Regions from separate parts of the Halobacillus ihumii genome, predicted to be linked through region 3. Evidence: riboswitches for the same ligand, from Rfam matches in the RefSeq annotation. Region 3 holds a riboswitch; each other region holds the start of a gene.
What was found. A riboswitch is a leader RNA that binds a small molecule or an ion and turns the genes downstream of it on or off. The one in region 3 is predicted to bind S-adenosylmethionine.
Positions count from the first base shown of each region.

Region 1: it holds a riboswitch for S-adenosylmethionine, as region 3 does, so the genes downstream of both, G6R08_RS16135 (sulfite oxidase-like oxidoreductase) here and G6R08_RS03820 (methionine ABC transporter ATP-binding protein) in region 3, are expected to answer to the same signal.
Region 2: it holds a riboswitch for S-adenosylmethionine, as region 3 does, so the genes downstream of both, metX (homoserine O-acetyltransferase MetX) here and G6R08_RS03820 (methionine ABC transporter ATP-binding protein) in region 3, are expected to answer to the same signal.

Region 1 is NZ_CACVAO010000001.1:3,249,117-3,255,975, forward strand. Features, by position in the region: gene G6R08_RS16125 (argininosuccinate synthase) at 1-430, shown strand, start outside; gene argH (argininosuccinate lyase) at 423-1,793, shown strand; SAM riboswitch class I at 1,886-1,986, shown strand; gene G6R08_RS16135 (sulfite oxidase-like oxidoreductase) at 2,057-2,722, shown strand; gene G6R08_RS16140 (acetyl-CoA C-acyltransferase) at 2,735-3,904, shown strand; gene G6R08_RS16145 (sodium:solute symporter family transporter) at 4,016-5,515, shown strand; gene G6R08_RS16150 (acyl-CoA dehydrogenase family protein) at 5,532-6,695, shown strand; gene G6R08_RS16155 (hypothetical protein) at 6,790-6,859, shown strand, end outside.
Region 2 is NZ_CACVAO010000001.1:1,666,107-1,672,965, forward strand. Features, by position in the region: gene G6R08_RS08385 (TetR/AcrR family transcriptional regulator) at 1-623, shown strand, start outside; gene G6R08_RS08390 (hypothetical protein) at 640-1,122, opposite strand; gene G6R08_RS08395 (NAD(P)/FAD-dependent oxidoreductase) at 1,161-2,378, opposite strand; gene G6R08_RS08400 (DUF2188 domain-containing protein) at 2,580-2,783, opposite strand; SAM riboswitch class I at 2,986-3,100, shown strand; gene metX (homoserine O-acetyltransferase MetX) at 3,180-4,253, shown strand; gene G6R08_RS08410 (homoserine dehydrogenase) at 4,243-5,214, shown strand; gene G6R08_RS08415 (polysaccharide deacetylase family protein) at 5,260-6,594, opposite strand; gene kynA (tryptophan 2,3-dioxygenase) at 6,691-6,859, opposite strand, start outside.
Region 3 is NZ_CACVAO010000001.1:709,342-716,200, reverse strand. Features, by position in the region: gene G6R08_RS03830 (hypothetical protein) at 1-208, shown strand, start outside; gene G6R08_RS03825 (TlpA family protein disulfide reductase) at 205-621, opposite strand; SAM riboswitch class I at 700-805, shown strand; SAM riboswitch class I at 942-1,052, shown strand; gene G6R08_RS03820 (methionine ABC transporter ATP-binding protein) at 1,229-2,254, shown strand; gene G6R08_RS03815 (methionine ABC transporter permease) at 2,247-2,915, shown strand; gene G6R08_RS03810 (MetQ/NlpA family ABC transporter substrate-binding protein) at 2,943-3,776, shown strand; gene G6R08_RS03805 (carboxymuconolactone decarboxylase family protein) at 3,854-4,219, shown strand; gene G6R08_RS03800 (YuzK family famiily protein) at 4,428-4,598, shown strand; gene sufC (Fe-S cluster assembly ATPase SufC) at 4,858-5,643, shown strand; gene sufD (Fe-S cluster assembly protein SufD) at 5,661-6,859, shown strand, end outside.

The DNA of each region.
Region 1 (6,859 bases), 2.5 Mb from region 3:
AGTATATGAGAATCCAGGTGCGATGATCTTAATTAACGCACACAAAGAACTAGAATTCCTGACGTTAACGCGTGAAGTATCACAGTATAAAGCAACGGTTGATCAGCAAATGGCTAAAATGATTTACGATGGTCTATGGTATTCACCTTTACAGCCTGCTCTGCAAGCGTTTGTGGACGAAACTCAGAAAACAGTTACGGGTACGGTGAAAGTGAAGCTGTTTAAAGGTCACCATACTGTTATCGGCAAGAAATCACCGCTCAGTCTTTATAATGATGAACTATCCACGTATTCGAAGCATGATGCGTTTGATCACGATGCGGCAGTTGGTTTCATTAAATTGTGGGGACTGCCAACTAAAGTTCATGCAGATGTGCATAAAGGTGAGGAGAAAAATGCTTCACAACAGCCGGTGAGTGTGTATGAGTAAACTTTGGGGAGGACGTTTTACGAAGCCAACGAACAAACTGGTCGAAGAGTACACCTCTTCGATCGGCTTTGACGTTAAACTAGCTTTACACGATATTCAGGGAAGTTTAGCTCATGTGGAGATGCTAGGGGATTGCCAAATTATTTCACAAGAGGAAGTCTCCCAAATCAAAGAGGGCTTACAGGTCATTAAGAAAAAAATAGAAAACGAAGAAGTGGAGTTTTCGGTTGAACAAGAAGATATTCATATGAACATCGAAAAGCTGCTGATTGAAGAGATTGGCCCTGTGGGTGGTAAGCTCCATACCGGGAGAAGCCGAAATGATCAAGTGGCGACAGATATGCATTTATATTTGAAAGAAAAGACACATCATTTAATACAGTTGGTCGAAGCGGTCCAGGAAGCACTTGTTCATCAGGCGGACGCTCATGTAGAAACGATCCTCCCGGGATATACACACTTGCAAAGAGCCCAGCCCGTTTCGTTTGCTCATCATTTGCTGGCGTATTTTTGGATGTTTGAGAGGGATAAAGAGCGTCTTAAGGATAGTGTGAAGCGGATTAACTGGTCCCCGCTGGGTGCAGCAGCGCTTGCTGGAACGCCTTATCCAGTCGACCGTCAGATGACGGCTGAGAAACTCGGATTTGATCACGTTTATCCAAACTCATTGGACGCCGTCAGTGATCGGGATTTTATTCTGGAGTTTTTGTCAATATCATCCATTTTAATCACCCATATATCAAGACTTTCGGAAGAGCTGATTCTGTGGAGCAGTCAGGAGTTTAATTTCATTGAGCTTGATGATGCGTTTTGTACGGGGTCAAGTATTATGCCGCAGAAGAAGAACCCGGATGTGCCTGAATTGCTTCGTGGTAAAACGGGGCGGATTTATGGTAATTTGATGGGATTGCTGACCCTTCTGAAGGGGCTGCCGCTTGCGTACAATAAGGATATGCAGGAGGACAAGGAAGGCATGTTTGATACGGTGGAGACGTTGGATGGTGCGCTTTCTCTGCTTGCTCCGATGCTTGCTTCGATGGAAGTTAAGAATGCTAATATGCGTCAGGCGGTGAACGAGGATTATTCTAATGCGACGGATATCGCTGATTATTTAGCCGTGAAGGGAATGCCGTTTCGTCAGGCGCATGAGGTGATCGGCAAAATTGTGCTGTATGCGATTCAGGAGCAAAAGTTTTTGCTTGATTTGACACTTGATGAGTATAAAGGATTTTCTGAGCTGTTTGAAGAGGATATCTTTGAAAAATTAGCGCCTGAACAAGTTGTGGCTGCTCGAAATAGTGAAGGCGGCACTGGATTTGAACAAGTGGCACAGCAGCTTGAGTTAGCTAAGCAGCATGTGTAGGAAGGCAGCGCTTTTCATGTAATTTTCTAAATATTATTGACTTTCGTACAGTTTATTTGTAACATGGCAAGTAACTTAATTACGTTTACTTACTCTTATCTAGAGCAGGCTGAGGGATTTGGCCCTTTGACGCCCGGCAACCGGTCTATAGACACGGTGCTACTTCCAACGGACATAGTCCGGAAGATGAGAGGTCGAAGCAAATCTTCAGCCTCTTTCATTTTGAAAGAGGCTTTTTATTATTCATAAAGCGGGTGATTGAGATGAATAAGGCGGAACGATTGAAGCGGTCAAAGGACCCACAGGTTACCGAGCGGTTTGGCGGGCGGCTGCCGCCGGGTCAAGTGTTAACAGAGAAATTTCCGATCTTAACAGTTGGTGAAGTTCCGTCCTATGACCTAGAAGAGTGGGATTTTCAGATCGCCGGGGCTGGTGATGAAACGCTTCGTTTTTCATATCAGGATTTAATGGAGCTGCCACAGTCGAAAGTTGTTTGTGATATTCACTGTGTGACGAGATGGTCAAAGTTCGATAGTGAATTTGAAGGAGTCCTGCTAAAAGATTTACTGGATGGGTTAGAGATTCCTAAAGACAATCAGTACGTGATGGTGAGTGGGGATTATGATTATACAGCTAATATCGACCTTCAAGATTTGTTAGCGGACGATGTGATCCTGGCTCATTCTTATAATGGCAAGCCGCTGACTGAAAAGCATGGCTATCCATTCCGGCTCGTCATCCCGCATTTGTACTTTTGGAAAAGCGTCAAGTGGATCAGAGGTTTTGAGTTTAAGGGATCAGATACGCCGGGTTTTTGGGAACAAAATGGGTTTCATAACGAGGGGGATCCGTTTAAAGAACAGCGCTTTACTGATGAGAGTGAAGTTATGGAAAAGGGTAAATGGAAAGAAAAGGATTTTGATTACTAAGGAGGTTGGACAATGAGTGTTGTCATTTTAGATGGTGTCCGTACACCATTTGGCAAATGGAAAGGCGGATTATCCAAATTAGGAGCGAAGGATCTTGGGGTTCAAGCGACTAAGGCGCTGGCGGAGCGTGTGCCGGAGGCCTTGAATGCGGATGGAGTTATTTTGGCACAAGTTATCCAGGCGGGACAAGGACAGAATCCTGCCAGGTCAGTTGCAGCAGGAGCTGGTATTCCATGGTCGGTGCCGGCCATTACGATTAATAATGTATGTTTGGCAGGGGTTGCATCGGTGGCGGATGCGGCTAGACGTATTAAGCTTGAGGAAGGGGAGTTATACCTTATCGGCGGATTTGATTCCATGACCAATGCTCCTCATGTGGCGGCCATTCGTAACGGGCTGACTACAGGTCCTGTTGAGTTCACAGACACATTAATTAACGATGGTCTTTGGTGTTCTTTGACGGATTCTTCCATGGGCGAGCTGACAGATCTTCAAAACGAAGACCGCCAGATTACCAGGGCACAACAAGATCAATTTGCTTTGCAGTCGCAATTAAAGGCAGCCCGGGCGCAGGAAGAAGGCTGGTTAAATGATGAGATTGTACCTGTTCAGGCTGGCAGCAAACAGGTTGTAAGTGATGAAGGAATCAGGCCGCAGTCTACCTTTGAAAAATTAAGCAAGCTGCCTCCTGCCTTTAGAGAAGGCGGCACGATTACGGCAGGAAACGCTTCACAAATGACTGATGGCGCCAGTGTCGGCGTGGTTGCCTCCGAGAGCTATGCAGAAAAGATCGGGAGGACTCCTCTAGCCAGGGTGATTGGCTGGTCAGAAACAGCCGGACCTGATTCAAGTTTACATACGAAACCGGCAGACGCGATTGCACAACTTTTCAAACGGTATCAGGTAACAAAAGAAGATATTGATTTATTTGAGATTAATGAAGCTTTTGCCAGTGTGGCGCTCGCAAGCATTGATGAACTAGGATTAGACTCAGGAAAAGTAAATGTGAATGGCGGAGCGATTGCGATCGGTCATCCGCTGGGCGGCACAGGGTTTCGGTTAGTGCTTACACTGATTCATGAGTTAAAACGCCGTGGCGGCGGACGAGGAATTGCATCACTATGCGGAGGTGGAGGGCAAGGCTTCGCAATTCTCGTGGAAGTACCAAAAGATTGGTCATAAAGGGAGGAGAAATTTATGTTTGTTACTTATGGAATAGGAATCGTAGTATTCTGGGCGGCAGGATTAGCTTTATGGCAGGGGATGTATAAGCCATCCAAAGGAGGGAAGTAAATGGAATCCTTATCACAAGGAACGATTTGGTTTATCGGCGTTTTGTTGTTTGTTTACTTTTTATTTGTTACGTGGATTGGCCGAAAAGGCTCGAAATACAGTAAGACGATGAGCGGTTTTGCAACGGCTCGAGGAAAAGTGAATCCATGGATCGTTGGCGCCAGTTTCGCGACAACTTATGCAAGTGCAAACTTATTTATCGGAGTGCCGGGCCTTGCTTATGAATACGGTACGGCTGTGCTTTGGTACACGCTTGGGTGCTTTGGGGTTTCATGGTTAGGGTTATTGTTTTTTGCCAAAACCTTCTTTCGATATGGTAAAAAATTCGGAGGGGTTTCAACATTGCCTGAATGGTTAGGCCGAAAATACAACAGTAAGACGCTTCAGGTGATCGTTGGTTTGCTTATCTTATTTAATGTGTACTATATTGTAGGGCAAAATGTCGGGCTGGCGACGATCTTTGAAACTGTTCTTGGCATTCCCTATATGTGGGGAGTGATTATCGGGGTAGCGATTACCGTTGTGTATATTGGCTTAGGCGGTGCCTTTGCGCAAATTATTACTGATGGCATCCAGGGGATTTTTATGGCGTTTACATCTGTACTCATTTTATTTTCCCTCTTATGGACAATCGGGGGCGGATTCGGTGTCTTCGGAGAGCTCTCCAGCCGTTTGGCTGGAATCGATCCCAATCTTGTTGCACCTATTTCGTCTACAGGGCCTTACAATAGTGTTCTTGCTATTTTGGCTGTGCAGTTTCTATTATTCAGCTTCGTATTAATGCCGCATCTGTTAAATAAGGTGCTTTCCTTAGAAACAGAGGAAGAATTGCGTCCATTTACACTATCAGCTGGCATTACCTTGTTTTTAATTTCTACATTAATGGTGGTAGGCGGATTGGCGGCTCGTGTGCTGCTTCCATCCTTAGAAAGCGCTGATAAAGCGATCCCAGCTTATTTGATGGAAGCTTTTCCGCCAGTAGTGGTCGGCATTTTAATCGTCGGAATCATATCTGCGATCTTGTCTAGTACAGACAGTTTATATCTTGGTGTGACGACCAGTATCGGCAATGATATTTATAAAGTGCTTGCTTCCTTTTTCACGAAGGGTGGAGGTGATCCTCAATTGATTGATCGTCGAAGTGTAACCGTGGCGAAGGTTTCCCTAGTTATTATTGGGGCGATTACCTTATACATTTCGCTTGACCGGCCAGAGTCGTTATCGATTCTTATTCAGTTTAGTTTCTCCGCGATTATCAGCGGGATTATAGCACCGATTACCTTAGGTTACTTTTGGAAGCGAGCGAACCGATTTGGAGCCATTGCAGCAGTGATCGTAGGCGTAACGCTTTATGTGCTATTTACGAACCAGGCCATTATTGAAAATATTTATTTAGCGATGTTTGCAAGTTCTGTAGCTGGGTTTACGGTTATGTTTATAGCAGGAGTGCTGCCTGAGAGAAAAGTAGAAGAGTCCGTTCAACTTGAAAAAAATGCGTGAAAGAGAGGGAACATATATGGCAGATGATCATCAGCAAGGCCGCCTTGAGAAAGTCATTCAGCTTCGCAATCAATTTTATAAGCGGTCCAAAGAAGTGGATCAATCTGGGGGCTTCCCACATGAAAACTTTGCAGATTTGAAAAAAACGGGCTACCTGTCCTGGACTGTACCTAAACAGTACGGAGGACTTGGCTTGAACTTGTATGAGTTTTTACAGCTGCAGGAACAGTTAGCCAAAGGAGATGGAGCTACTGCCTTATCAGTTGGCTGGCATTTAGGGAGTATACTCGAGCTGGCTGAAAATCATAGCTGGGAGGAGGCAACATTCCGTGACCTTTGTCAAAGGGTTGTACAGGAACAAGCTTTAATGAATCGGACCGCCACAGAAAAAGGCACGGGCAGCCCGACGAGAGGAGGGATTCCCGAGACGCAAGCATGCTTACAAGGCGATCATTGGGTGATAAATGGCAGGAAATCGTTTGCATCTATGGCTGAAGCGTTGGATTATTCATTAGTGACGGCCCGTATTGAACAAACAGACCGTGTCGGCATCTTTCTGGTTGATCACAGCCAGGAAGGGGTAAAAGTAGAGCCGACATGGAATTCTGCTTCGATGAGAGGGACGAGAAGTGATGACCTTATTTTTCAAAATGTAACTGTTCCATCTGAACACTTTGTCGAAGAGGAAGGCGAGCGTGTGGGTCCTCCTGCACCGAAAGGATGGCTTCTGCATATCCCGGCCTGTTATTTAGGGATTGCTTCAGCTGCTTGTAGATATGCGGTTGATTTTGCCAGTACTTATCAGCCGAATAGTTTGCCTGGCCCTATTAAAGAAGTGCCAGAGGTGCAGCGGAAAATAGGCGAAATGGAGCTTGCCTTATTTCAATCTCGTGAAATTCTCTATTCTGTAGCGAACCGCTGGGTGCAGCAGCCTGATCAAAGAGCCGATATGGGAGCGGAGTTAGCGGCTGTAAAGCATATTGCAACAAACCAGGCTGTTCATGTCGTTGACTTAGCCATGAAAATTGTTGGGGCACGCAGCTTGTCAAGGGACTGTCCATTGGAACGCTATTATCGGGACGTACGTTCTGGACTGCATAACCCGCCTATGGATGACGCTGTAATAAAGATGTTCGCCGCCAAGTCATTGCAGGGTTCTCAGCCAACTGTCACTTCTTAAATCGCTCTTTCATACCATACCTCGTGTGTCGTAATGTTTGAGGGGAATGAAAAGGGGTATGATAACAGTAAAAACGATAAAGGAGTTTGACGATATGACTAAACATGTAGAGGCTTATTTTGAAACAGAAAATGATGCTGAAAGCGCTAAGGCATCCTTGCAAA
Region 2 (6,859 bases), 960 kb from region 3:
AGCCGCGTGAGAAATTTATTCAGAAACTCTCTGTTACGTTTGAAGAAATCATCGCCCACCGTGAATTTATTATTATGCAAATACGAGAGCAGGCCATTCCTTTCAATCAAGATATTGAGGAATTTTTACGTCATATGAGGTTTAATTCTTACCATTTTTACAAAAAGAACCTGATTGATATCTACGGGGATAGGATCAAGGACTTCGCATGGGAACTCACTCTTATCTTACAGGGGATATTTAAAACTTATATTGACTTAATTATTATTGAGAATGTGAAATTTGATATTAGACGGCTTTGTGAGGAAATGCTAAAACGTGCGGATTCCCTTGTTAACGGGTTCGAGCATAATAATGACCACCCAGTCATTACCGATGAACTCATGAGTCAAATCATTCCTGATAACTATTATTCTAGTCAGTTAGAGCTGATGAGAGATGCATTAGAGGAGAAACAAGCAGCTGCCCCGCAAGACATTCAAGACACTATAGCCGTACTGCTAGAAGAGCTTAACAGAGCAGAGCCTCGTTCCGCTGTGATTAAAGGTATGCTGACCAATCTTGAAGAAGAAGGTGAATTCCAGCAAATAGTCGGGCAAATTCGTTCCTATTTTCATGTATAACAACCACGACCAGGCATCATTTTGGTTCGTGGTTGTTCTCCCCTTCCATTTGCTCGGCTTCAGTGATTTCATCAAGTATAGGATATACGGATTCCACACCTTTTTGCGCGACAAGGCATGCGACACCCAGTGTTGTTGACCAAAAAGAGTCAGGGATGTAAGGGTTCTTTAAACCAGCAGGCTGAAATAGTGCACGGTAAATCCTGTTGATATGCTGCTCTGTCGTTTGTGGATCTATTTCGCGTTCGCCTCGTGCCAACAGAAACACATAACGCATTGACTGAAATAAGTTATCGCCAGGCATGAACGTGTACTCTTTAAAAAACTTCAACTGTTTTTCTGCTTCTTGCTTTAAGCCTGAACCCACAGCAAGATCATCCAAATGTTCGTGCAAATGCCGATACACTTGTTGAAAAATTCGGCGCTTCTCTTCCTGCATTACCTTATCTGTATAAATGCTTTGCAGCTTTTCAAAGGCCGTTTCTTTTGTCCAAGTCATTAAGATCACCTCTCATTACTTATTCGATAAGAGAACTTTCATTCCTCCCTAAGGCCAAAGTTCTTAGCCTCCCATTCGATCGAACCATAAAGCTCGGGAATAGCCGTCGAGTGTTCCTGTAATAAAGCAGGAAGATGTGGAACGATTTTATTCCATACCATCGGATTAGCTGCCATAGCCTGAAAGAGAGCCTGCTCATTTCGTGACCATGGTCTCATAGATTGAATGTAATCGAGGGTTAATCGATAGCCTGGCTGCAATTGTTCATCCCGCTTCTGCTTGAATTCAGCCATAAGATGCTCCCAAGATTCCCCGGAGTCCTGTCTCTCTATCGCCTCAGCCAATAAGAAGGACTGCATGAACGCATCGTTGATTCCAAGACCAGTACTTGGGTCTTTACTATGGGCGGCATCTCCAATCAAAGCCCAACCTTCTCCAGCTGGTTCTCTGAAGAAATTCGGCACCCCTGGCGTGCCAGTAATTTTCCCTTGTAGTGAAGCGTTCCGTAACCGCTTCTCCATCCCATAGAATGATTGATAAATCTCTTCAAATCTATGAGGATTTTTTACAATTTCTTTAAATTCATCTGAATGAACTTCCAGCCCTAAGCAGTCAATCCCTGGCTCCATCGGAAAGAGAAACCCGATTCTCCCTTCATTAAGGAAAATTTCTGTAGTAGGTTCCGTTAATGGTTTAATTCCATGATAATAGCCGTAAAACACCGGCCGCAGGGGAGAGTGAAATCCGTATTTTTCTGCTTGAACACATTCAGCCATATACGAATGTCTGCCATCTGCTCCTACTACGAGCGAAGCGTGAATCCGCATTGTCTGCCCTGTTTTATTCACGGTTTCCACACCAATCACACGCTGATTATTCCTTATTACACCCTTGACTGTACAATTTTCCAGCAGCTCAACTCCTTCATTACTGCACGCTTTCGACAGCAGGACGTCATCTAAATGACTCCGTTTAGGTATGATCGTATAGTTATCCCTTGGCCCTTCTACAAAGCTATCACCAATGTATGTACGCATTCTATTAATCTTTCGCAATCCGGTTGATTCCACATCTTCCTGTACACCGAGCTTATCTAAATAATGCATATGGGATAAATGGTGTGTAGATAACGTATCACTTGGAAAGGAGGCCTTATCAATCAGAAGAACTCTTTTCCCCATTTGCCCAAGTAAAATGGCAAGACTCGCACCAGCGACCCTTGCTCCTACGATCACAATATCCACACGTTGTTCCATAACCCAAGCACCTCATTCTCACTCTATTTCTTCTAGCGTAACGTTTTTTTACGAAAACAGCTAGTTATTGAGATTGCCCAGAGTAAATCTCATAAAACACCCGTTTATTGCACCTCGTTTCTGTTATTTGCCTATAAAGCTACGTAATTACATAGTTCGTGTTTTCAACGTAAAAAGACTCCCGCTAAAGGGAGCCTCTCCTTACTTGAAATTCCATTCATTTTCTACGTTGTGATCTTGATCCATCACCTGCAGACGACTTGGCTTATTATTCTCGGCCATCTCCGTTGCTTTTTCTACAGCTGTATCACGTTCATCATATAAGTCAGTCGGAGCTACGTCCTCTATTTTCACGAACCAGCCTGTCACATCTTTATTCGGTACAACACTATATTCCTTCACCATAATCTCTCCTCTCATCAATGTTCTATTAGATCTTTTCCCGGCATAGTTTCCCGTTAAACATATCCTCTTTGCAAAAATAGTTTGACAATAGTCACTTCTGCTTTTATAATTCGAAACATACATTTTAAAAAAAGCATTCCAGGATGGCTGCAGCTGATGTGGCTTATATACTTGAGATTCTTAAAGTAAAACAACTTAATATCTCTTATCGAGAGTGGCAGAGGGACTAGGCCCTGTGACGCCCGGCAACCTTCAAGCATTCGGCTTGAAAAGGTGCTAATTCCTACAGATCGAAGGATAGATCTGACAGATAAGAGGAGGAACATATACATACACCCTCTTCTTATTAAAGAAGAGGGTTTTTATATGGAATTTTACAATAAGGAGGGATGATGCATGTCATTGCAAAACCCTGTCGAACAGAAACAGACTGTTGCAAAGATTTCAATCGAAGACTTCACATTTGAATCTGGTGAGACACTTCCCCAGATTGAACTAGCATATGAACACTCCGGTCCTAAAGGTGCACCGGTAATTCTGCTTTGTCACGCCTTAACCGGAAACCAGTACGCTGTCGGTTCTGGTGAAAGTCCCGGATGGTGGGCAGGATTGGTTGGAGAGGAATGCCCAATTGATACTACCCAGTATCAAGTCATCACGTTTAATGTGCTGGGAGGTTGTCACGGTTCGACCGGACCAGCAAGTATAAATCCTGAAACTGGTGACATTTATCGTCTTGATTTTCCTGAAGTAACGATTCGTGATATGGTTCACGCCCAATATAGAGCATTAAAACAGTTAGGGATTTACGAGCTCCATGCCGTGGCAGGCGGCTCTCTCGGAGGAATGCAGACACTCGAATGGGGCTTGCTCTACCCTGACTTTATGAAACAGCTCTTCGTATTAGCTGCAACGCCTTATTTAAGTGATTATGGAATCGCCTTTAACCATATTGGGGCAAGAGCCATAAAGGACGATCCAGCCTTTATGGAGGGATATTATTCATCTAACGATACACTTCAAGGCTTTGAAATTGCCCGTATGGCCGGCATGGTTACCTATAGAAGCGCCCCCCTATTCCAAAAAAGATTCGCGAGAGAACAAGAGGATGCTCTTTATTCCATCCAATCCTATTTGAATTATCAAGGGGAAAAAATAAAAGATCGTTTTGATGCCAACAGCTACCTGTATTTGTTAGAAGCTATGAACAATCACGACATCAGGAAAGGACGCGGCAGCTTACAGGATACAGCCGGATCGTTTAAACCGGCCCTTTTTACAGTAAGCTTTGAGCACGACCTTCTCTATCCAAAAGAACTGATTCAACCATTCTCCCATCATGCGCCAAATGGGCAACATTATCATGTTAAAACAGACTATGGACATGATGGATTTCTTGTGGAATTTGGAGAATGGGGAACATGGATAAGTGAGAAATTGAACGAGGAGGGGACAGAATTTGACTATTAAAGCAGCCATATTAGGATTCGGAACAGTCGGACAGGGAGTGTATCAAATCCTGCAAACGAAACGGGATCATTTAGCCAAATTAGCAGGAGCCCCTATCGAACTAAGCGGCATCCTTGTAGAAAATTTATCGAAAGAACGCGAACTTCCCCATTCTGTTTTCGTTACTGATCAATACGAGCAGATTCTTGCACTGCAGCCCGATGTGATCTTTGAAGCTATCGTCGGTGAAGAGCCAGGTTTTTCATATCTAACAAAAGCTATCGATCAGCACATTCATATCATTACAGCGAACAAAGTGATGTTTGCCAATCATGGAAACCATTTATTGACACAAGCTGGGGAACGTGTAGGAATTGGCTATGAAGCGACGACAGCGGCCGGAACGCCTATACTCGGGACTATCACTAGACTTCTGCAGGTAAATTCTATCACCAAAGTTGAAGCAATTTTAAATGGTACGAGTAACTATATCCTCTCATCCATTCAGAGTGAAGGAAAGAGCTTTCAGGATGCGTTAGAGGAAGCTCAGAAACGAGGGTTTGCCGAAGCTGATCCGACAAATGACATTAAGGGGTATGATGCTTTCTACAAATTGATGATCTTGAGTCAGCTTATCTATCACAAACAGCCAAGCTGGGAGACAGTTCCTTGTGAAGGGATTGATCAGATAACAGCAGATCAATTCATTGAAGCCCAACAACAGGGAAGTAAAATTCGCCACATTGCTTCAATTGAGGAGATAAATGGTGAACTTAACGCCAGTGTAAAACCGCAAGTGCTGCCGCCTTCGCACGGACTTTATCCGATAGATGGTGTAGATAATGCCATTCACCTTATTGGGGATTTGGTCGGTCCTTTGACGCTCAGAGGGGCAGGTGCGGGTCAATTACCGACAGCGAGCGCAATGGTAGAAGACTTTCTTTATATTTTACAGTCTTACCCAGTCAAACAGCATGTATAATAAAAAAAGAGCCATAGACGGAGTTTCGTCTATGGCTCTTTTTTGTTATTTTTGTAAAGTACTTACCGGTACAAAACTATACCCTTGCGCCGTTAACTCATCAAGAATAATGTCTAATGCTTCTGGTGTAACAGAATGAAGACTGCTTAACACAATTATGGATCCATCCTCCACATTGGAAATTACTGCATTGGCAATTTCTGAAGCGTTCGTTAAGTTCCAGTCTTCGGTAGTATTAATAGTCCATGGTACCACCTCATACCGATCTCTAAAAGCTTCTGGAAGCTTTCCTTCAAACGGCAAACGCACAAGATTTGTATTCACACCCATGACCTCCTGAATCAAATCCCGGGTCTTATCCAACTGGGCTTTCTGCTGGCTATCAGAAAGACGTTCAAACCCTGGATGAGTCCATGTGTGGTTACCTACCATATGCCCCTGTTTCACTACTTCTCTAGCCGTTTCAGGGAAGTGTTTGACCCGTTTTCCAATCATGAAAAAGGTTGCATTTGCGTCATACTTCTCTAAAACGTCTAAAATAAGAGGTGTTCTTTTTGGATGAGGACCATTGTCAAAGGTGAGTGCTACTTTCTTTCCTTCCACACGTTCAGGTGATTGATCCGATTTTTCAATCTTAGGAAAAGAAGCTTCAGCCTTATTCTCTTCTTGAGTTTGTACAACTACTTGGGCGTATTCAGGCACTAAAATGTCTTTCAACACTTGCTTATCTATAGACACTTTCGAAGTGCTTGTGTTCCATCTCTTCTGTTCTTCTCCCGTTAAGTACACAAGAAGAGAATCTCCTGATAGTGCTATATTTTCAAAGCTGATAGACGAGTCTGTCTCGCTTTGCTTGCCAAGCTTTTCTTTAGTTTCCTGAAGCAATGCTTTTTTATAATTTGTACCTTTTTTAAATAGGTTCTTCAAGTCAAGTCTCTTGCCGCTTGATTTATCAAAATTCATAACCGTACGGCTTACATCAGCCTGCTTCTGGCCGATGTCTGTCGTTTCAATAAACTCAACGACAAATACCTTTTCATCCTGATACACGATATCATAATCAATATGCAATTCATGTACCGATTGCTCTTCACTGTTAAGAACTACTTTATAACTTCTCTTTTTGAAAACATCCTTCTTCTGATTCACGTAATCTATGATCACTTGATCGATTTGGTCATTAGGAGTCTGCGGATAATGAATAGTGATATGATATTTTTCGAATTCTTCTATATCACTTTTCATAGATACATCATAGTGGCTCGCAGGATCTGAAGTCACCTTAAGCGAACCTTCATTTGCATCTGCTATAAAAATAGAACAAGCCGTCAAAATCAACAATAGACTAAGGAGTGCTACATAAATATTTAGTCGTCTCATAACCTTCCCTCTTCACCGTAATAAACTCACACCTTAGTGTAACATAAATGTAATAATAAAATAATATCTTTGTTATGTTCCGGCTTTTCTGTTAATTTAGAGGGTCGTTCGAATATCCCATAGTTCTGGAAAGAAACGGTGGTCCAATACTTTCTTTAAATACCCTACACCAGAGGAGCCTCCAGTTCCTGTTTTGTGGCCAATAATTCGCTCAACTGTCTTCATATGCCTGAAACGCCACTGCTGGAACCAATCTTCAATATCC
Region 3 (6,859 bases):
TAAGATTTATATTTCAAAAGATGGAATGAGGCTCACGCGTGAAAAGGACCTTACGGATCGTTTACAGATTTCCTCCACTTATAAAGTGTTTCACCAGTTGTTAGGAGGAAACCTTAAACTTACTGCGCTCCCGAAGTCTATCGTTAGAATTGAAGGAGAGTATCGTGATGTACTTTTAATAGAATCGTTATTAATGCTGTCTCATTAGATTAGAGTACCAACAGCTTCTACAATGGTGAGAAATGAGGTTTTATCACCAAATTTATGCGTTACATCCCCATCTTTGTTAATGAGTATGGTAGTAGGTACTCCTTCGCATTTATACTGGTTATACACTTCCATTCCGTTGTCCTCCAAAGTTGGCTGGGTGAGAAATTTCTCCGTAAAAATTCTCCCGTCATTGTTATTTCTCTCCCGCCCCTTCACATTTATTGTGATCATCTTTACTTTTTCTTTATCTAAGGATTTGAAGAGCTGCTCTTTCTTTGGCAAATCCACTCCACAATCAGGGCACCAGGAAGCCCAAAAAGTGATCATGATTACTTTTCCATGATCTTCTGTTAATCGGTATGTTTCGTGAGAATGAATAAAAGATAATTCAAAGTCATTTTCCTCGTTCATCTAGGCTCCTCCTAACTTTTTCATTGACGAGAATGCAACCCCATGCTAACATATTCTTATTATAAATATCGACATCTTCACTTATCAAGAGAGGCAGAGGGACTGGCCCGTTGACGCCCGGCAACCGGTTTTCTTACAATACGGTGCTAATTCCAGCAAAGCAGAGAGCTTTGAAAGATGAGAAGAGAATGAAAAAGTCATCTCTTCTAAAAGGAAGAGATTTTTTTATGTCGATTTTTGTTGACAGTTTAAAGCCAGTGGTGCTAAAATCCTGTTTGTATCATTAAGAAAACTACATTTGAAAATATGAATATACGTATCTCTTATCAAGAGAGGCGGAGGGACTGGCCCGTTGATGCCCGGCAACCGTCAAGTTTATAACTTGAAAAGGTGCCAATTCCTGCAAAGCTTTATGCTTTGGCAGATGAGAGAACAGAAGATATCAAGACGTGTAAACGCCTTTCTGTTCTCAACAGAAAGGCGTTTTTTAATTTATTTTATGGCTATAGCGCTTTTCCCTTTAAAAGGTAGTTCATCTACTGAGCAGCTTTAATCAGTGTAGTTTTCGAACATAGGGAATTGCAGCTTGTTTTTAGGAGGCGCAGCGTTGATTTCGATTAAGGAATTATCAAAAGTTTTTTATACGAAAGATCAAAATGTCCGTGCAGTTGATAAGCTGGACTTGGATATTGATAAGGGTGAAATATACGGAGTCATTGGTTACAGTGGTGCTGGCAAAAGTACGTTTATCAGGCTTTTGAACCGTCTTGAGGAGCCGAGTAGCGGACGTGTAACCATTGATAACGAAAATGTTACTGAACTAAAGAAAGGTAAACTGAGAGTGGCCAGACAGGAAATAGGCATGATCTTTCAACATTTTAATCTGCTTTGGTCAAGAACAGTTTACGATAATATATCCTTTCCGTTAGAAATAGCCGGGATAAAAAAAGAAGAGCGTAAAAAACGCGTAAATGAACTAATCGATTTGGTGGGGTTGTCGGGCAGAGGTGGTTCCTACCCTTCACAATTGAGCGGTGGTCAGAAACAAAGGGTGGGAATTGCCAGAGCCTTAGCTAACAATCCCAAAGTACTCTTGTGTGATGAAGCAACTTCAGCACTTGATCCTGAAACCACAGACTCTATATTGGATTTGTTAGTGGATATTAACCGAAAGCTCGGATTAACGATCGTCTTGATCACTCATGAAATGCATGTGATTCGAAAAATTTGTCATCGGGTCGCCGTAATGGAAGAAGGGAAAATTGTTGAGTCAGGTGATGTACTGGATGTGTTTTTATATCCAAAACAAAAAGTTACGAAACGGTTTGTTGACCAAGTAATGGGTGATCCTGATCGTGAACATTCATTAGGACTTATCAATGAAACATACAAAACCGGTGAGATCGTAAAACTTCATTTTATTGGTGAAAGTACGAACCAGGCTCTTATCAGTGAACTTTCCAGAGAATTTACAATTGATGTAAATATTCTTCATGGGAAAATCACGCAAACACAAAAAGGAGCTTATGGCACCTTATTTGTACAGTTTGTTGGCGATAAAGAAGAAATAGACAGGGCGATCGCCTACATTCAAACCACTTCTGTACAAGTGGAGGTGAACCCAAATGAATAATGGATTGTTCGCGAACGTTGAAATGCAGGATATGATTACAGCAACGAATGAAACTCTATTTATGACAAGCATTTCAGTAGCAGGAACATTTATTCTTGGATTGTTACTTGGGTTGCTTTTATACCTGTCAGGCCCGGGAGGATTATGGCAGAACAAACCATTAAACTGGGTCACAGCAGCAATAGTTAACGTATTTCGAGCCATTCCTTTTATTATTTTAATACTGTTATTATTTCCGTTTACCGATTTTCTAATGGGGACGATTCGGGGACCTAAAGCCGCTCTTCCAGCCCTTATTATTGGGGGCGCACCTTTCTATGCTAGATTGGTGGAAATTGCCTTGAAGGAAGTGGATAAAGGCGTTATTGAAGCTGCAAAATCAATGGGAGCAAAATATTCCACCATTATTTTCAAGGTTCTATTGCCAGAATCAATGCCAGCCTTAATATCAGGAATTACGGTAACAGCCATTGCGCTGATTGGTTACACGGCGGTAGCAGGTGTGATTGGTGCAGGGGGACTTGGTGACTTTGCATACTTTTACGGATTCCAGCGCAGTGATTTTGGTGTTGTGCTTGTGTGTACGTTCTTAATTGTTGTGATCGTATTTATATTCCAATTCATTGGAGATTTGATTTCCCGCAAATTGGATAAAAGATAAAATTTTATAAAAAAGGGGATGGAAAGAATGAAAAAATTATGGACTAGTGTTCTTGCTGTATTATTTATCTTGCTACTCTCAGCATGTGGTTCTTCTGAAGAAGGTTCCTCTTCTGATGAAGGAAAAACGGAAATCAAAGTGGGAGCAACCAGTGTGCCGCACGCTGAAATTCTTCAGCAAGCAAAACCGATTCTTAAAGAGAAAGGAATTTCACTAAAAATCGAAGAATATCAGGACTACATTTTACCGAACAAGGATTTATCTGAAGGAAGAATTGATGCGAATTACTTCCAGCACATCCCTTACTTAAAGGCGCAGGAAGCTGAACACGGATACGATTTTGCGAACCTTGGCGGGATTCATATTGAGCCAATGGGTATTTACTCCAAGAATATTTCAAGTATTGATGAAATCGAAGAGGGAACAACGGTGATCATGAGCCGATCAGTAGCTGACCACGGACGTATTCTATCGCTTCTAGAAAAAGAAGGTTTAATTAAACTGGATGAAAGCATTGATAAAGTGAAAGCAACCGTTGATGATATTGTGGAAAATCCTAAAAATCTAAAATTTGATACAGGTGTCGATGCTGCTTTTCTTCCTCAAACGTATAAACGTGAAGAAGATGCCTTAGTAGCTATTAACACTAATTACGCTATTCAGGCCGGGTTGAATCCGAGTGAAGACGCGTTAATTCTAGAAGATTCTGAATCACCATATGTGAATGTTGTAGCGGCGAAAAGTGAGGACAAAGATTCCGAAGCTCTTCAAACACTAGTTGAGGTTCTTCATTCGGAAGAGATCCAAACTTATATTAAGGAAGAATATGATGGAGCTGTTGTCCCAGTTGATGGAAAGTAAAATAATGTGACGCATACTATACGTGACTTCGTTCATACTAACCGAAGTCACGTATTTTTTATAGGAGGCATTTTCATATGGAAGAACAAGATGTCAATTGGACAACGGCATTTTTACAAGAGTATAAACATGGTATAGGTATCTTTTCAGAAAAAATGCCTGAAGCTGCCCGTCATTTTAATGCTTTCTCAGAAGCATGTTTCAATGATGGAGAACTTTCTAAAAAAGATAAGCAGCTTATGGCTCTTAGTATAAGCATTGTTGCTCAGGATGAGTATTGCATGGTTTATCATACAAAAGGCTGCGTGGATCAAGCTGCAAGTGAGCAAGAAATCATGGAGGCTTGTGGAGTGGCTGCTGCATTTGGAGGCGGGGCTGCACTGAGGCAGGCAGTGACACTCGTACAGGATGCTTATTCTGATTTATCTACAACTAAACATTAGATATCATTCATCCAGAAGTTTTTTGAAAAGTAGAGAAAATCAGACTTATTATAAACAAATAGATGTATAAGGTTGTATTATTATTCAAATTCGCTCCAAAAATCCGTTTTTAGGTTTATATCAACTTTGGCGCGGGTAATGTTCTGTGATAAGCTAAATTGTGTAAAAAATCTGAAAGGGTTGATTTATTATTAGTGACTATCTGAGTTTGAATTACACTGCTGAAATGGAAAAAGCGATGCAACAAGCCCATAACATCAGTTATGCGGAATACAGCAGTAAGTTGGATGAAAGATTAAAGATTGAAGAAAAACGCCAACGTGAATTCGAACGGAGTCAGAAAATGGTCGCGCAAGTGGATCGTCAACTCCACAAATAAGGTGATAAAGAATCAGGTGATCTTAGGTCACCTGATTTTTTTGTTGCGTAAAAATTTGTTATCATAATAAGGAAGGAACTTGTTAACTCGTTGATATAGAACCTTTCTAATTAAAGAATTGAACCACTTGCTGACAAAGGAAATCAGTTGATATCAGATTCTAAATGATATAAGATTGTAATGAGAATAAATTGAGAATGGTTTTTTAATCTACATTAACCAGCACATTCAATAACTATAGATACTGGAGGTATTATTTATGGCAGGGTCAACGCTTGAAATCAAGGATCTTCATGTAGAAATTGAAGGTCAGCAAATCTTAAAAGGTGTAAATCTTACAATTACTGGCGGTGAATTTCACGCTGTTATGGGTCCTAATGGAACTGGTAAATCAACACTTGCATCAGCAGTAATGGGACATCCTAAATATGAAGTAACTCAAGGTGAAATCCTTCTTGACGGTAAAGACGTTCTTGAAATGGAAGTTGATGAGCGTGCACAAGCCGGGTTGTTCTTAGCAATGCAGTATCCAAGTGAAATCAGTGGTGTAACAAACTCTGACTTTTTACGTTCAGCGATCAATGCACAGCGTGAAGAAGGCGATGAAATCTCTCTAATGAAATTCATTAAAGAGATGGATGCTACTATGGACACTCTTGATATGGATAAGAATATGGCGCAGCGTTATCTTAACGAAGGCTTCTCTGGCGGTGAGAAAAAGCGCAATGAAATCCTTCAACTTATGATGGTTCAACCAGCTATTGCCATTCTCGATGAGATTGACTCTGGCTTAGATATCGATGCATTGAAAGTAGTTGCGAAAGGGATTAACCAAATGCGCAATGATTCATTTGGGTGCTTGATGATTACCCACTATCAGCGTCTGCTTAATTACATTACACCGGACAAAGTACACGTCATGATGCAAGGACGCGTTGTGAAATCCGGCGGTCCGGAGCTAGCACAGCGTCTAGAAGAAGAAGGTTATGACTGGATCAAGCAGGAGCTTGGCATCGAAGACGAAACGATCGGTCAACAGGCGTAATAGACAGGAGGGATAATATGACTGTAAAAGTCTCACTACCATATGACAAAGAATATGTAACACAATTCTCTCAAGGTTTACAAGAACCAGAGTGGATGCAGGCTTTTCGTTTACATGCCCTAGAGAAATCAGCTTCTTTGGACATGCCAAAGCCTGACAAAACCAACGTTAGTAATTGGAACTTCTCGGATTTTAAGCATGATGTAAGTGGAGAAACGATTGCATCATTGACAGATCTTCCTGATGAAATACAGAACTTTCTTGATCATGAAAAAGAACAGCAAAACCTTGTGATTCAGCGTAACCATACGGTTGCGTACGGGGAACTTGATTCAAAACTGAAAGAGCAGGGTGTTGTGTTCACAGATATGAAAACGGCTGTCCGTGAACATAGTGATCTGATCCAGGAATATTATATGACGGATGCTGTTCATGTTGATGAGCACCGTTTGACGGCACTGCATGCAGCTTTAATGAATGGTGGAGTATTCTTATATGTTCCTAAGAATGTAGAAGTAGAAGAACCACTGCAAGCTATTTTCTGGCAGGAGGATCCGGAAGCCTCTCTGATTAATCACGTACTAGTGGTGGCTGAAGAAAACAGTTCTGTCACGTATGTAGAGAATTATATTTCTCATAATAAAGAAGAAAAAACTTCGGCTAATAACATTACAGAAGTTTTTGCTAAAGCTGGGGCAAAAGTATCCTTTGGAGCAGTTGATAACTTTGAAGCAGGTACAACTGTATATACTAATCGACGCGGCGTAGCAGATCGCGACGCTGTGATTGAGTGGGCCCTTGGACAAATGAACGAAGGTGACACAATTTCTGAAAACATCACCCATTTGATTGGTGATAACTCACATTCTGATGCTAAAACGGTAGCAATTGGCCGCGGTTCACAAAAACAAAACTTCACAGCAAACATTACACACTTTGGAAAAGCTTCCGAGGGGTATATCCTCCAGCATGGTGTAATGAAGGATAAATCATCAGCGATCTTTAATGGTATCGGAAAAATTGAACATGGTGCTACAAAGTCCAATGCTGAACAAGAATCTCGTGTGCTTATGCTGAGTAAAGATGCACGTGGTGATGCGAACCCAATCCTGCTAATTGATGAAGATGATGTTACGGCAGGTCACGCTGCTTCTGTAGGTCGTGTAGACCCAGTTCAAATGTATTATTTGATGAGTCGGGGGATTTCTCAATTAGA